Regions from separate parts of the Pseudoxanthomonas suwonensis 11-1 genome, predicted to be linked through region 2. Evidence: predicted binding sites of a transcription regulator. Region 2 holds the regulator's gene; each other region holds the start of a gene.
What was found. Region 2 encodes FliA, which starts transcription of late flagellar genes. Its sites were predicted from a motif close to TAAAGTTTNNCNNNCNNNGGCCGATAA; they were not measured.
Positions count from the first base shown of each region.

Region 1: a site for FliA is predicted at 3,025-3,051, ahead of PSESU_RS13750 (HD-GYP domain-containing protein). Genes of this name have one in related genera too.
Region 3: a site for FliA is predicted at 2,318-2,344, ahead of PSESU_RS12875 (GGDEF domain-containing protein). Genes of this name have one in related genera too.

Region 1 covers NC_014924.1:2,989,683-2,995,057, reverse strand. The annotation lists gene PSESU_RS13760 (glutamate--cysteine ligase) at 1-850, shown strand, start outside; gene PSESU_RS13755 (hypothetical protein) at 927-1,580, opposite strand; gene PSESU_RS13750 (HD-GYP domain-containing protein) at 1,710-2,984, opposite strand; gene frmR (formaldehyde-responsive transcriptional repressor FrmR) at 3,126-3,401, shown strand; gene PSESU_RS13740 (S-(hydroxymethyl)glutathione dehydrogenase/class III alcohol dehydrogenase) at 3,463-4,572, shown strand; gene PSESU_RS13735 (NAD(P)H-binding protein) at 4,576-5,271, shown strand; gene fghA (S-formylglutathione hydrolase) at 5,294-5,375, shown strand, end outside.
Region 2 covers NC_014924.1:1,633,129-1,638,503, reverse strand. The annotation lists gene flhF (flagellar biosynthesis protein FlhF) at 1-1,213, shown strand, start outside; gene PSESU_RS07475 (P-loop NTPase) at 1,254-2,087, shown strand; gene PSESU_RS07470 (RNA polymerase sigma factor FliA) at 2,084-2,830, shown strand; gene cheY (chemotaxis response regulator CheY) at 2,861-3,253, shown strand; gene PSESU_RS07460 (protein phosphatase CheZ) at 3,250-3,876, shown strand; gene PSESU_RS07455 (chemotaxis protein CheA) at 3,880-5,375, shown strand, end outside.
Region 3 covers NC_014924.1:2,813,609-2,818,983, reverse strand. The annotation lists gene PSESU_RS12885 (transglutaminase-like domain-containing protein) at 1-333, opposite strand, end outside; gene PSESU_RS12880 (cupin domain-containing protein) at 534-803, shown strand; gene PSESU_RS12875 (GGDEF domain-containing protein) at 807-2,273, opposite strand; gene gnd (phosphogluconate dehydrogenase (NAD(+)-dependent, decarboxylating)) at 2,435-3,331, shown strand; gene PSESU_RS12865 (oxidoreductase) at 3,339-4,397, opposite strand; gene PSESU_RS12860 (BON domain-containing protein) at 4,560-4,898, shown strand; gene PSESU_RS12855 (glycoside hydrolase family 3 N-terminal domain-containing protein) at 5,078-5,375, shown strand, end outside.

The DNA.
Region 1 (5,375 bases), 1.4 Mb from region 2:
GATGACCCGCACCAGCACCGTGCAGGTCAACCTGGACTTCGCCTCCGAGGCGGACATGGTGAAGAAGTTCCGGGTGTCGCTGGCGCTGCAGCCGGTGGCCACCGCCCTGTTCGCCGATTCGCCGTTCACCGAGGGCAGGCCCAACGGCTACCTCAGCTACCGCTCGCACATCTGGACCGATACCGATCCGGACCGCACCGGCATGCTCGACTTCGTGTTCGAGGACGGCTTCGGCTACGAGCGCTACGTCGACTACCTGCTCGACGTGCCGATGTACTTCAGCTACCGCGACGGCGTGTACGTGGATGCCAGCGGCCAGAGCTTCCGCGACTTCATGGATGGCCGCCTGCCGGCGCTGCCGGGCAAGCTGCCGACCCTGCGCGACTGGTCCGACCACATGACCACCGCCTTCCCCGAGGTGCGGCTGAAGAAGTACCTGGAGATGCGCGGCGCCGACAGCGGCCCGTGGGCGCGGCTGTGCGCGCTGCCGGCGTACTGGGTCGGCCTGCTGTACGACGATGCGGCGCTGGATGCGGCCTGGGACCTGGTGAAGGACTTCAGCACCGGGGAGCGTCACGCCCTGCGCGATGGCGTGCCGAAGCACGCGCTAAAGCTGCCGTTCCGTGGCGCCACGGTGCGCGAGCTGGCGATCGAATCGCTGAGGATCTCCGCCGCCGGCCTGCGCCGGCGTGCCGCGCTCAACGCCGACGGCATCGACGAGTCGCGCTTCCTCGACTCGCTGATCGAGATCGCCGAGTCCGGACAGACCCCTGCCGAGCGCAAGCTCGAGCTGTTCCATGGCCCGTGGCAGGGCAGCGTCGACCCGGTCTTCCGCGAGTTCGCCTACTGATCCCGGCGGGGACGGCGGCGCGCCCGTGGGCACGCCGCCGCAGTGGCCGCGGTATTGCACCGGGGCCAGGGATGGATCACGGCAGCAGGGCGTTCCTGACCACCTCGTTGCCGCCCAGCGCCAGCCAGGCCGAGCCGGTGTTCCTGACGTCGTTCGCCGCCAGCCGGCCTTCCAGGTTCAGGCGCAGGGTATGCACCTGGTTGAACGGGCCGGGCGACTCGAGGTTGACGCTCACCCAGCGGTAGCTGCCATAGACCTCGTCCAGCGAAGGCTTTAGGCCTTCGACCGTGGCCCCGAGGCCGCTGGTGTCGACCTGCGACAGCGGCACCAGGTAATCCTCCAGGCGGAAGTCGGCGGCATTGCCACTGACCGACAGCTCGATCTGGTACGGCTCGCTGAACTTGCCGCTGTGCGCGTCGAAGCGCTGGCCGACCAGCTTCCGCGGATCCTGCGGGTCCTGGTAGTCGACGGTGCAGACCTGCAGCTTGCCGTCCTCGCCGAAGTAGGAGGAGATCTCCTGCACCTTGGTCTCCGCCGGCAGCAGCGCGGAGACTTCGCGGAAGCACACGTCGGCGCCGTCGTCGAAGGCCAGCGACTTGCCACCGGTGAGTGCGCCGGCGGCTTCCTGCACGCTCGCGGGGGTCTTGTCGCCGCAGGCCGAAACGGCCAGCACCACGGCCGCGCCGCACAGGAAGGGAACGAGGGAAGGCAGGCGGGGGATATCAGTCACGATTGCTCCTTGCAGTGTGATGGAACGGGGGAGCAGCGGACTATATAGATGTCGCGAAGGTTGCTCAGGAAACCTGAAAAACCCGTTATTCCAAGCGGTTTTTGGCGAAACCGAAGTGCCAGGCCGCGATCACGGGGCCCACAGCTTGTGCAGGTCGCGGAAGCCCCACGCGGCCGGCGATTCGATGCCGGTGATGCTCTCGCTGCAACCGGGCGCGGACAGGTCCACGTCCACGTGCAGCACGTGGCTGCGCAGGCGTGCCGAATAGAACACGCGCACCAGCGGGCGGGTGAGGTTGCCCGGACGCTGCTCCAGCACCACCGCGAGGCGGTCGCTGGACAGTCGCACCAGGCTGCCGGCCGGATAGATGCCGAGGCTGGCGATCAATGCCTTCAACACCATCATGTCGAACTGGCCCTTCCACGAGACCATGCAGCGCAGCGCCTCGGCCGGATCCCAGGGGTCCTTGTAGGCGCGGGTGGAGGTCACCGCGTCGTACACGTCGCACACCGAACTCATGCGGGTCAGCAGCGGGATCTGATCCGGGGCCAGGCCGGCGGGATAGCCGGCGCCGTCCATGCGCTCGTGGTGGTACAGCACCATGTGCAGGATGGTCTCGTTCTCGACCCCCGCCTCGCGCAGCAGGCGCGCGCCGTGCGCCGGGTGCTCGCGCATCAGCGCCATTTCCGCATCGTCCAGGCGGCCGGGCTTGTTGAGGATCTCCAGCGGGATGCAGGCCTTGCCGAGGTCGTGCAGCAGGCCGCCGAGGGTGGCGTCGGCGCAGGCCTGCTCGTCCAGGTCCAGGTGGCGGGCGAGGTTGGACATCAGCGCGCCGACCGCCACCGAGTGCAGGTAGGTGTAGTCGTCGGCGGTCTTGAGCCGGGCGATGCCGATCAGCGCGCCGGGATGGCGGCCGACCGAGGCGCTGATCTCCTGCGCCAGCGGCACCAGCTCGCCGGCGTCGACCATGCGGCCCATGCGCACTTCCTGGAACATCGCCTCTACCGCTTCCCTGCCTTCGTGGCAGATGCGGCGGGCACGGGTCAGCTCGGCGTCCAGCGCGACCTGCGGGACGATCACGCGGCGGGTCGCGGCGGGCGGTGCCGCGGGCGCGGCGACGGATTGGGCGACGGCCACGGCTTCGGCCGGCGCCATGGGATCCGGAATGGCCGCAGCCGCGTCGGCTTCTGCCGGCGCGTTCTCCACCCCGGCCTCCGCGTCCCAGTCCTCGCTGCGCGACGGATCGATGTCCACCGACTGGATGCCGCTGTCGCGCAGGCGCTCGATCTCGCGTTCGCTGGCCAGGAACGAGGTCCGCCAGAACGGGTGCTTGAGCCAGGCGCCATTGACCCGCTGCACGTACATGCCGGGGCGCAGCTGGTCGATGGGAACGGTCCTGTACATCAGGGGTGGATCGCGGGGAGGGTTGCAGGGGACCGGGAGGGTATCGGCCATACGCAACCGGGCTTTAGCGGATGGGCCGGCATGGGCGCGATCCGGTGTCGGCTGATACTATCCCCCAGTATCAGCCGCGAGGTCCGAGGCATGCCGCACAGTCCCGAGGAAAAGAAGCGCGTGCTGGCCCGGGTGCGCCGCATCCGCGGCCAGGCCGAGGCGCTGGAGCGCGCGCTGGAGGCCGGTGCGGACTGCGCGCCGGTGCTGCAGCAGATCGCCGCCATCCGCGGCGCGGTCAATGGCCTGATGTCCGAGGTCATGGAAGCGCACATCCGCGAGACCTTCGGCCAGGCCGCCGGCTCGGCCGACCAGCGCCAGGCGCGGGTCGCCGAGGTCACCGCGCTGGTGCGTTCCTACCTCAAGTGAATCCCCCGCCGCCGGCATGGCCGGCGGTCCAACCTTAGTTGCCGTCCCAAGGAGTTTCCCCATGAAGTCCCGTGCCGCTGTCGCCTTCGCTGCTGGCCAGCCGCTGCAGATCGTCGAGATCGATGTCGCCCCGCCCAAGGCCGGCGAGGTGCTGGTGAAGATCACCCACACCGCGCTGTGCCACACCGATGCCTTCACCCTGTCCGGCGAGGATCCGGAAGGCGTGTTCCCGGCGGTGCTGGGCCACGAGGGCGCGGGCATCGTGGTCGAGGTGGGCGAGGGCGTGACGTCGGTCAAGCCGGGCGACCACGTCATCCCGCTGTACACCGCCGAGTGCCGCCAGTGCCTGTTCTGCAAGAGCGGCAAGACCAACCTGTGCGTGGCCGTGCGCGCCACCCAGGGCAAGGGCGTCATGCCCGACGGCACCACCCGCTTCTCCTACAACGGCCAGCCGATCTACCACTACATGGGTTGCTCGACCTTCTCCGAGTACACCGTGGTCGCCGAGGTCTCGCTGGCCAAGGTCAACCCGGAGGCCAACCCGGAGCACACCTGCCTGCTGGGCTGTGGCGTGACCACCGGTATTGGAGCGGTGCACAACACCGCCAAGGTGCAGGAAGGCGATTCGGTGGCCGTGTTCGGCCTCGGCGCGATCGGCCTGGCGGTGATCCAGGGCGCCAAGCAGGCCAGGGCCGGCCGCATCATCGCCATCGACACCAACCCGGCCAAGTTCGAGCTGGCGCGCGAAATGGGCGCCACCGACTGCGTCAACCCGAAGGACCACGACAAGCCGATCCAGCAGGTGATCGTGGAGATGACCGGCTGGGGCGTGGACCACAGCTTCGAGTGCATCGGCAATGTCGAGGTGATGCGCGCGGCGCTGGAATGCGCGCACCGTGGCTGGGGGCAGAGCGTGATCATCGGCGTGGCCGGCGCGGGCAAGGAGATCAGCACCCGTCCGTTCCAGCTGGTGACCGGGCGCAAGTGGATGGGCACCGCCTTCGGTGGCGTGAAGGGTCGCAGCCAGCTGCCGGGCATGGTCGAAGACGCGATGGCCGGCCGGATCGAGCTGGCGCCGTTCGTGACCCACACCCTGCCGCTGGAGCGCATCAACGAGGCCTTCGACCTGATGCACGAAGGCAAGTCGATCCGCACCGTGATCCATTACTGAGCAATGGATGCGGCCGGTAGCGACGGAAAGGCCACGGCGGGCACGCGCAGCGTGCTCGTCGCCGGCGCCAGCGGCCTGGTCGGGCGCGCGCTGGTCGCGCGCCTGTGCGCGGATCCGGGCGTAGGCGTGGTGCATGCGCTGGTGCGGCGTCCGCTGGGCCTGGGGCATCCGAAGCTGCAGGTCCACGTGGTCGACTTCACCGCGCTGCCGGTCCTGCCGATGGCCGACGAGGCCTACCTGGCGCTGGGTACCACGATTTCCATTGCCGGTTCGCGCGAGGCCTTCCGCGCGGTGGACTTCGACGCCAACCTCGCCGTGGCCCGTGCCGCGGTACAGGCGGGCGTGTGCCGCATCGGCCTGGTCAGCGCGATGGGCGCCGCTCCGCACTCGCGGGTGTTCTACAGCCGCACCAAGGGCGAACTGGAGCAGGCGCTGGCGAGCTTGCCGTTGGATGCTCTGGTGATCGCGCGTCCGACGCTGCTGCTGGGCGACCGCGGCGCGCTGGGCCAGCCGCACCGCCGCGGCGAACACCTCGGCGCAACCCTGGACCGCTGGCTGCGCCCGCTGCTGCCGGCCCGGCTGCGCGCCATCGCCGCGGAGGACGTCGCCGCTGCCCTGGCCAGCGAAGTGCCGCGCGCATCCGCCCACACCATCCTGGACTCGGCGCGCATGCAGGGCGCATCCGCCGCGCCGGCCTGAAACGCATCAAGGAGAAGTACCCATGGAACGCATCGAACATCGCGCCTGCTTCGGTGGCTGGCAGGACGTCTACCGCCACCAATCCTCCGTGCTCGGCTGCACGA
Region 2 (5,375 bases):
CGAGGCCCAGCGCGCCAGCGTTCCGGCGCCGCCGCCGCCGGCCGCCATGGCCGAGCCGACCGCCCCGGCCCCGCACGACTTCGCCGCGGCCATGGCCGCCGCCCTGGCCACCCCGACCGCGCGTGCGGTGTCGGTGCTGCCGCCGGAGGTGGTGATGGCCCATCCCGCGCAGCCGGCCGCGCCCGCCGCGCCTGCCGCGCCCGAACCGATGCCGGCCCCGGTCGCCCAGGCTCCCGTCGCACCGATGGCCCCGGCGGCCCCGGCGGCCCCGGCGCTGGCCGCGGTGCCGGAAGCGGCGCCGGCCGACGACGCCCAGCTGCGCTCCATGCGCGAGGAACTGGCGCAGATGCGCGCCATGATCGAGCGCGAGATGCACCGCCTTACCGACGAGCGCCTGCGCGGCTCGCCGGTGCGGCTCAAGGCCATGGAGCTGATGGAGGATTACGGCTTCGACGCCGGGATCACCCGCGACATCGTCCTGGAGCTGCCGGCCGACACCCCGATGCATCGCGGCCGCGGCCTGATGCTGGGCCTGATCTCCCGGCGCCTGCCGGTGTGCCCGGTCGACCCGCTTGAGGCCGGTGGCGTGATCGCCCTGGTCGGCCCGACCGGCGCCGGCAAGACCACCACCATCGCCAAGCTGGCCGCCCGCTTCGTGGCCGAGCACGGCCCGCGCGACATCGCCCTGGTCACCACCGACACCCACCGCATCGGCGGCCGCGAACAGCTGTACGGCTACGGCCGCCAGCTCGGCATCGCGGTGCACGAGGCCGACAGCGATGCCGCCCTGGTCAGCCTGCTGCAGCGCCTGCAGGACTACCGCCTGGTGCTGGTCGACACCGCCGGCCTGGGCCAGCGCGACCGCGCCCTGGCCAGCCAGCTCAACTGGCTGCGCGCCGCCCGCAACGTCAGCACCCTGCTGGTCCTGCCGGCCAACCAGCACTACGCCGACCTGGACGAGGTCGTCCGCCGCTTCGAGTCGGCCCGTCCTCAGGGCGTGGTCCTGACCAAGGTCGACGAGACCGGCCGCCTCGGCAGCGCCCTGTCGGTGGTGGTCGACCACCAGCTACCGCTGACCTGGATGACCGACGGCCAGCGGGTCCCGGAGGACCTGCACCGCGCCAACGCCGCCAGCCTGGTGCTGCGCCTTGAAGATCTGCGCCGCGCTGCCGATAAGCCGAACATCCCGGAGCACGACCATGCCGCCGCATGAGCCCCGTTCCCCCGTCCAGAGCCCCAGCTTCCGCACGCCCATGAATCCCGCACCGCTCGCCCCCGTCCGCAGCATCGCCATCACCGGCGGCAAGGGTGGTGTCGGCAAGACCAACCTGTCGGTGAACCTGGCCGCATCGCTGGCGGCGCTGGGCAAGCGCACCCTGCTGCTGGATGCGGACCTGGGCCTGGCCAACGTGGACGTGCTGCTGGGCCTGTCGCCGCAGCACACCCTGGCCGACCTGGTCGCCGGCCGCTGCGAGCTGGACGAGGTGATCCTGGAAGGCCCCAACGGGATGCTGGTGGTCCCGGCCGCGTCCGGTCGTCGGCACATGGCCGAGCTGCAACCCGCCCAGCACGTCGGCCTGGTCAATGTTTTCAATGACCTGCAGCGTGATCTTGATGTACTCGTTGTAGATACTGCCGCCGGCATCACCGACAGCGTGCTCACCTTCTGCCAGGCCGCGCAGGACGCGGTGGTGGTGGTCTGCGACGAGCCGGCCTCGATCACAGACGCCTACGCCCTGATCAAGGTCCTGTCCCGCGAACGCGGCGTGGACCGGGTCCAGGTCGTGGCCAACATGGTGCGCAGCCCGGCCGAGGGCCGCGGGCTGTACGACAAGCTGTCGCGGGTCTGCGAGCGCTTCCTCGGCGACGTCTCGCTCAACTTCCTCGGCGCGGTCCCGCAGTGCGACTGGCTGCGCATGGCGGTGCAGCGCCAGCAGGCCGTCGCCACCGCCTACCCGGCCAGCCCCTCGGCCCGCGCCATCGCCGAGATCGCCCGCCGCACCGCGCGCTGGCAGGCCCCGACGGCGCCGCGCGGCAACATCGAGTTCTTCGTCGACCGGATGATCCGGCAAGGCGCGGCCGCATGAACGCCGTTGCCGAATACCGCGCGGTCCAGCAGCGCGCCAGCAGCGACGACGCGGTGGTCCGCCACGCCGACCTGGTGCGGCGCATCGCCCACCACCTGGCCGCGCGCCTGCCGGCCAGCGTCGAGGTCGACGACCTGATCCAGGCCGGCATGATCGGCCTGATCGAGGCCAGCCGCAGCTACGACCCCGAACAGGGCGCCTCGTTCGAGACCTACGCCTCGATCCGCATCCGCGGCTCGATGATCGACGAGATCCGCCGTGGCGACTGGGTGCCGCGCTCGGTCCACCGCCGCGCCCGCGACGCCGCCGCCGCGGTACGCGAGATCGAGCAGGCCACCGGCCGCGCCGCCGCCCCGCAGGAAGTGGCGGCCAAGCTGGACATGCCGTTGCCGGAATACCTGCGCCTGCTCGAGGACGCCTCGCGCGGCCAGGTGCTGAGCCTGGACTCGCACGTGGAGGACCACGGCGACGTGCAGGTCAACAGCAACAGCCCGACCCCGCAGCAGGTGCTGGAGCGCGGCGACTTCGGCCGCGAGCTGGCCACCGCCATCTCGGGCCTGCCCGAGCGCGAGCAGCTGGTGCTGTCGCTGTACTACGAGCAGGAACTGAACCTCAAGGAGATCGGCGCGGTGCTCGGGGTCAGCGAGTCGCGCGTCTGCCAGATCCACGGCCAGGCCGTGCTGCGCCTGCGCGGCCGCCTGTCCCAGTACGAATCACGCGACGCCGGTCTTGAAGACGACTGAGCCCGCCTCGAAACGCCAACGGAGCACGAAGTGAACAAGAACATGCGGATCCTGATCGTGGACGACTTCTCGACGATGCGTCGCATCGTCAAGAACCTGCTCAACGATCTGGGCTACAGCAACACCGCCGAGGCCGACGACGGCCACACCGCCCTGGCGGCGCTGCGGGCGCAGCCGTTCGACTTCGTCGTGACCGACTGGAACATGCCGGGCATGACCGGCATCGAGCTGCTGCGCAACATCCGCGCCGACGCCCGGCTCAAGACCCTGCCGGTGCTGATGGTCACCGCCGAGGCCAAGCGCGAGCAGATCCTCGAGGCCGCCCAGGCCGGCGTGAACGGCTACATCATCAAGCCCTTCACCGCCCAGACCCTGGAGGAGAAGCTCAACAAGATCTTCGAGCGCCTGGCGGCCACCGCATGAACACCACCGCCTCCCCGGAGCGCACCGCCCTGGTGCAGCGCCTGCACGACGCACTGGAGGCGCTCGAGCGCGGCGACGAGAGCGCGCTGCGCAACGAGATCGACGCCCTCGCCGCGGCCCGCACCCGGCCGCTGGTGCAGGGCCTGGGCCGGCTGGCGCGCGAACTCAGCCAGGCCCTGGGCGAACTGCCGCAGCTGCCGGCCGAGGCCACCGAGGCCAGCGGCGTGGAGCTGGACGACGCCTGCGCGCGCCTGGACCACGTCATCGACATGACCGAGCAGGCCACCCACCGCACCCTGGACCTGGCCGACGAGTGCCGCGCCCTGGTCGAGGGCCTGCGCGCCGAGGGCGTGTCCGACGGCCAGGACCAGGTCCTGGACCGCATCCGCAGCAACCTCACCGAGATCGCCCTGACCCAGAGCTACCAGGACATCACCGGGCAGATCATCAAGCGCGTGGCCGGCATCGTCCGCCGCGTGCACGAAGGCTTCGGCGAACTCGGCCTGCCGCCGCGCGGCGAATCGCGCGAGCCGGCGCTGGCCGGTCCGGCCGTGGCCGGCATCGATCGCCACGCGGTGTCGCAGGTCGACGCCGACGCCCTCCTGGCCGACCTGGGGCTGTAACGCATGAGCGGGGTGACGCCGGAAATCGCCGCCGACTTCATCGTCGAAGCCCAGGAGATCCTGGACCGCCTCGGCGAGCAGCTGGTGGAACTGGAACGCGCGCCGGGCGACGCCGAGCAGCTCAACGCCGTGTTCCGCGGCTTCCACACCCTCAAGGGCGGTGCCGGCTTCCTCGGCATCCAGCCGATGGTCGAGCTGTGCCATGCCGCCGAGGAAACCCTGGGCGCGGCGCGCTCGGGCCAGGCGGTTCTGGATCCGCTGCACTTCGACGCCGCCCAGCGCTCGCTGGACTGGCTGCAGGCCATGCTCGACGCGGTCGCCGCCGGCACCGAACCCGAGCATGCCCCGCCGGAACTGATCGCCCAGTTCGCGCTCACCGCCGCCGCGCCCGCGCCGGCGCCGGTGCAGGCCGCGCCGGTCCCGGCCGCCTCCGCGGCCACCGGCAGCGACGACCTCATCACCGACGACGAGTTCGAGGCCCTGCTCGACCAGCTGCACGGCGCTGCCGCACCCGGCGCCAGCGCCCTGGCAGCCAAGCCCACGCCCGCGCCCGCCGCCAGCGACGAGATCAGCGAGGATGAATTCGAGGCGCTGCTGGACCAGCTGCACGGCAAGGCCGCGCCTGGCGCCAATCCAGTGCCCGCGGCGGCACCGGCTGCCGCGACCGCGGTCGCCACCCCGCCGCGCGCGCCGGCCCGGCCGGCGCCGAAGGCCGCGCCTGCCGCCCCGCCGCACCGTGCCGGCCAGGGCGAGGCCGAGCACACCGTGCGCGTGGACACCCGCCGCCTGGACGCGATCGTCAACCTGATCGGCGAACTGGTGCTGGCGCGCAACCGGCTCAAGACCCTGCGCACCCGCCTGCGCGACGACGAGCTCGACCGCGCCGTGGCCAGCCTCGACGTGGCCACCGCGCGCCTGCAGTCGGCGGTCATGCGCACCCGCATGCAGCCGGTGGGCAAGGTATTCTCGCGCTTCCCCAAGGTCGCCCGCGACGTCGCCCGCTCCCTGTCCAAGGAAGTGGAGCTGGAGATGGTCGGCGCCGAGACCGAACTGGACCGCAACCTGGTCGAGGCCCTGGCCGATCCGCTGGTGCACCTGGTGCGCAACGGCATCGACCACGGCGTCGAGGCGCCGGAGACGCGCGAGGCTTCCGGCAAGCCGCGCGTGGGCCGGCTGCGCCTGGCCGCGCAGCAGGAAGGCGACTACGTCACCATCGAAGTCCAGGACGACGGCGCCGGCATCGATCCGGAACGCCTGCGCGCCAAGGCGCGCGAGAAGGGGCTGATCGACCCCGAGGCCGCGGCGCGCCTGGGTGCTGACGAGTGCCTGCAGCTGGTGTTCCTGCCCGGCTTCTCGACCAAGACCCAAGTCACCGACATCTCCGGCCGCGGCGTCGGCATGGACGTCGTGCAGTCGCGCATCCGCGAGCTGGGCGGGCAGATCCAGATCCAGTCCGAGCTCGGCCGCGGCACCCGCTTCCTGATCCGCGTGCCGCTGAC
Region 3 (5,375 bases), 1.2 Mb from region 2:
CGGCCGCACCTCGCAGTGGCGGCTGGGCTGGAGGAACTGTCGGTCCTCCTGCGGCAGCGGACCGCGCGGACCCTCATGCACCAGCCCGCCCGTCCCGACTTCGCGCACCAGCACGTCACCGCGCAGCACCAGCAGGCCGGCGGGGGCCAGCAGGCGGGTGCAGGTGTTGCCGAAGCGGTCGCGGTAGCGATGCAGCGGCACCTGCGGCGAGGTCCATACCGCCGGCCCGGAAAGCAGGCGCAGGGCGTGGCTGTCGTGCACGTCCAGCATCGCCACCATGGGCGTGGGCTGGTCGAAGCGGTAGGCGATCTGGAAACCCAGCCGGAAAGGCATCGGCGTGGCCCGTGGGGGTGGGGGATGCGGTGATTGGGCCGTGGCGGCGTGCAAGGCAGCGTGAACGCTTCCGCATTCGTGGGCGACGGCCGCTTCACCGCGCCCCGGCCAAGGTCGGCGCGAGCCACCGCCACCAGAAATTGCGATTCGGCCGCGGGTTCCGCGTGCTTTTCGACCACCGCCGGGTACAGGCGGCGCAGATGGTGCTGGAGCCGGGTGCCAGCGAGGGTGGCGAGGGGAATCGCCACCGCAGCGCCGACCAGTGGCTTTACGTGGTGTCGGGCACCGGCGAGGCGGTGGTGGGCGGCAAGCGCCAGCGGCTGGGTCCGGGCAGCCTGCTGCTGATCGAACGTGGCGAGGAGCATGGGATCCGCAACACCGGCCGCACCGCGCTGAAGACGGTGAACTTCTACACGCCGCCGGCGTACACCCCCGACGGCGACGAGCGCCCGGCCGGGCGCCCGCGCTGAGGCTCAGTGCACCGCGACCACGCGGTTGCGGCCGTCCTGCTTGGCCCGGTACATGGCGCGGTCGGCGCGGTTGAGCAGGTGGTCGCGGTCCTCGCCGAGCTGGCGCACGGCCACACCGGCGCTGAAGCGCACCTCGATGCGGCGGCCTTCGTGCAGCAGCGGCCGCGCGGCCAGCGCGCGCTGCTGCAGCTGCAGCAGGGCGGCGGCCTGCTCGAGGGTGGAGCGCGGCATCAGCACCACGAATTCCTCGCCGCCGAAGCGGGCGAGCACGTCGTCCTTGCGCAGGCGCTCGCGCAGCACCTCGACCACGTGGCGCAGGGCGGCATCGCCGCCGGCGTGGCCATGTGTGCCGTTGAGCTTGCGGAACTCGTCCAGGTCCAGCACCGCCACCGCCAGCGGCCAGCCCTCGCGCTCGGCCTGGTCCAGCAGGCGTGGATAGAGCTCCTCCAGACCGCGGCGGTTGAGCGCGCCGGTGAGCGGATCGCTGCTGGCCAGCTCGCCAATGTCGCGCAACCTGGACTCCAGCTCGCGCACCCGCGCCTCGGCCGCCTCCACGTCCGCGCGCGCGGCCTGCAGCTGCTCGTGCGAGCGCAGCGCCTGGGCCTGCAGCCGGCGGGTGTCGTCGAGCACGTCCTCCAGGCGGTGGCCGAGGTCGGCGATGGTGCGGGCCTCGCTGATGGCGGCCATGTGCGCCTGCAGGCGGTCCTGGAACTCGCCGGTGTGGGCGGCCATGCCGTCCAGGCCCTCGACGAAGGAGGCCATCATCACCCGCATGGCGTCCTTGGTCTGGTCGATGCCCTTGCGCAGCAGGCCCTGCTGGTAGGCCAGCTCGCGCAGGCCCTGGCGGGTGGCCTCCATGGCCTGGGCGTCGGGCCTGCCGGACAGCAGGCCGCGTACCGCGGCGACCTGGCCGCGCAGCCAGCTGCCGTCCTCCAGCAGCTCGAACAGGTTCTCCAGCAGCAGGTCGAACAGCTCCAGCAGCAGCTCCTGCTGCTCGGCGGCCTCGCCGGCGTGGACCCCGACCTGGTGGCAGAGCTCGCGCACCCGCGCCGCCAGCGGCGACAGGTCCGCGCCCGGCGACCAGCGCCTGAGGTCGGCCGCCAGGGCGGTGGATTCGTCGGCCAGGGACGGCAGCGGCCGCAGCAGCGAGGCCAGGGCCACGCCCACCGCCTGCCGCAGCAGGTCCCGCAGCTGTTCGGCTTCCACAGCCGAGGGCGCGTCCAGGGCCGCGGCGAAGTCGCGCAGGTACTTGTCCAGGAACTGGCGCAGCACGCGTGCCGCGGTCGCCCAGTCGGCGGCATCCGTGGCCGAGGCCAGGCGCCGGCCGAGGTCGCCCAGTTCGCCCGGCAGGGTGGCCATGCCATGGGCGAACACGGGCAGCACGCTGCCCGCGTCGGGAACGGCGGCGGCGCCGGGGGCGGTGCGCGGGACGGCTTGGCCGCCTGCGGCACCACGTTCTCGGAAGGACATGCGCATGGCTCTCGGGCGTCGGGCCCGGTTGGGGTAACGCCTCGTTAGCGGCCCGGCCCGGCCCGGATTTAGCCCGGCGACCGGCGCGGGACGGAGCTTTCCACGGAGGCCGGGCTCCGGCTGTGCGAGGCTGGAGTCCTTACCCACGGCATGGAGGACCCATGGATATCGGCATGGTCGGACTGGGCAGGATGGGCGGAAACATGGCGCTGCGGCTGGCCCGCGGCGGCCACCGGGTGGTCGGGTTCGACCGCGCCGGGGCGCGCGGCGAGGTCGCGGAACTGGAGACGGTGCAGTCGCTGCCGGAACTGGTCGCGGCGCTGCCGGTGCCGCGCGTGGTCTGGCTGATGGTCCCGGCCGGCGCGCCGGTGGACCTCACCCTGGACCAGCTGCTGCCGCTGCTGCAGCCCGGCGACGTGGTGGTGGACGGCGGCAACTCCAACTACCACGACAGCGAGCGCCGCGCCGCGCGCTGCAGCGACGCCGGCGTGCATTTCCTGGACTGCGGCACCAGTGGCGGCGTCTGGGGCCTGCAGGAGGGCTACAGCCTGATGATCGGCGGCGAGGCCGGGGCGGTGGCACTGCTGCGCCCGGTGTTCGAGACGCTGGCGCCCGCGCCGGACCGCGGCTGGGGCCATGTCGGCCCGAGCGGCGCCGGCCACTTCACCAAGATGGTCCACAACGGCATCGAGTACGGGATGATGCAGGCCTACGCCGAAGGCTTCGCGATCATGCAGCGCAAGGAAGCCATGGCCCTGGACCTGGCCCAGGTGGCGAAGATCTGGCAGCACGGCAGCGTGGTCCGCTCCTGGCTGCTGGACCTGGCCGCCGACGCGCTGGAGCAGAACCCCACGCTCGAAGGCATCGCCCCGTACGTGTCGGATTCGGGCGAGGGGCGCTGGACCGTGGCCGAGGCGATCGAGCTGGACGTGTCGGCGCCGGTGATCACCCTGTCGCTGCTGGAGCGGCTGCGTTCGCGCGAGAAGGATTCCTACGCCGACAAGATGCTGGCCGCGCTGCGCCAGGGTTTCGGCGGGCACGGCATCCGCCCGGGCTGAGCCGCGCTCAGCCTGCCCAGTCGAAGTCGACCTCGCGGCGCTCCGCGGCGCTGCGCTGGCCGGCCTCGATCAGCGCCATCGCCAGCAGCGCGCTGTCCGCGGTGACCGGAGGCTGGCGGCCGTGCAGGATCGCGTCGCGCACGCCGGCGTAATAGGCCGGCCAGTTGCCATCCAGTACCGGCGCGGCCGGATCCGCGGCCACCGCGCCATCGGTGCCGACGCGCAGCAGGGTCCCGGGTCGCGGATCGCGGCCCCACGCTCCGTCGCCCGGGCGCTGGCCGGCGCGCAGCGCGTCCTCCTGCGGGTCCAGCCCGTGCTTGAACCAGCTGCCGCCGCTGCCATGCACGGCGAAGCGCAGGCCGGCACCGGGTACCAGCGAGCCGGCGTGCAGCAGCACCCGCAGGCGCGGGTAGCGCAGCTGCACGTGGAAGTAGTCCACCGCGGTGGCGCCGTCGCGCTGCATGCCCAGGTCGGCGCTGACCGCCAGGGGCGGACCGAACAGCTGCAGCGCCTGGTCGGCCAGGTGCGGGCCGAGGTCGTACCACAGCCCGCCGCCGGGGCCGGCACGGTCGCGCCAGCGGTCGGGCACCTGCGGGCGGAAGCGGTCGAAGTGCGAGTGCAGCTCGGCCACCTCGCCCAGCGCACCGGACCCGAGCAGGGCACGCAGGGTAAGGAAGTCCGCATCCCAGCGGCGGTTGTGGAACACCGAAAGCACCTTGCCGGCCTGGCGCGCGGCTTCGGCCACTTCGCGTGCCTCGCCAAGGTGCAGGGCGAAGGGCTTGTCCACCACCACGTGCTTGCCGGCCTGCAACGCGGCGCGCGCGATCGGCGCATGGCTGTCGTTGGGCGTGGCCACCACCACCAGGTCGATCGACCCGTCTTCGAGCACCTCGCCGACATCGGCGCAGATGCGCACGCCGGGATGGTCGGCGGCGATCTCGCCGGAGCGGCTGGACACGATGCTGTGCAGGCGCAGCCCCGGCGTCGAGTCCACAAGTGGTGCGTGGAACACGCGTCCTGCCAGGCCGTAACCGACCACGGCGACGTTCAACTGTTTGGATGACATGCGGCTTTCCTGAAGCAGACAGTTGGTGATTGGACCGCCGGCAGCATCCCATCGCAAGCCGTTGAGGCCGGTGAACCAATCACGAACCCGTTGCGCCGCGTACACCGGTGATGAACGGTGCGCTGGCGGAGACTGGCGCCCCGATCACCAAGGAGGTCCACCATGCGCAAGAACGCTTCCATCCTCGCCGCCACCCTCGCCGCCGTGCTGTTCTCCGGCGCCGCCATGGCCCAGGACAACGATCCGTCCAAGAAGCCGGCCGCCGATGCCGATTCCAACCAGCCGGTGACCGATACCTGGATCACCACCAAGGTGAAGTCCAGCCTGCTGGCCGACAGCGACGTGTCCGGCACCAAGATCGAGGTCGACACCGTCGACGGCGTGGTCTTCCTGACCGGCAACGTCGACAGCCAGGCCCAGGTCAACGAGGCCAAGCGCATCGCCTCGGAAATCGACGGCGTCGGCAAGGTCGACACCAGCCGCCTGAAGGTCGGCAAGTAAGTCCTGTCCATACCGAAGTCCTCTACCTCTCCAGGTATTAAGCGGCACCGACTGGTTGCCGCAGCGGCGCGGAGCCTCGGGCTCCGCGCCTTTTCTTTTGGGTGCCATCCGTGAGGGGCGTCAACGGCGCCGGCGGCCCGCTCCGCTAGAATCGCGCCACCCCCGCAGCGCTTGCACCGATGTCCAACACCCTTCCTGCCGACCCGCGGGTCGAATCGCTGATCCAGCGGATGACGCTGGAGGAGAAGGCAGGCCAGCTCGGCGTGTTCGCCGACATGGTCCGTCCCTTCGCCCCCGACGTGAATCCCGAGACCAACGTGCGCAACGCCGCCGAGGTCCTGGAGCAGGTGCGCGCGGGCCGCGTCGGCACCCTGTTCAACGGCGTGGGCGCCGGGGCCGGACGCGAGATCCAGCGCGTGGCGGTGGAGGAGAGCCGCCTGGGCATCCCGGTGCTGCTGGCCGCGGACGTGATCCACG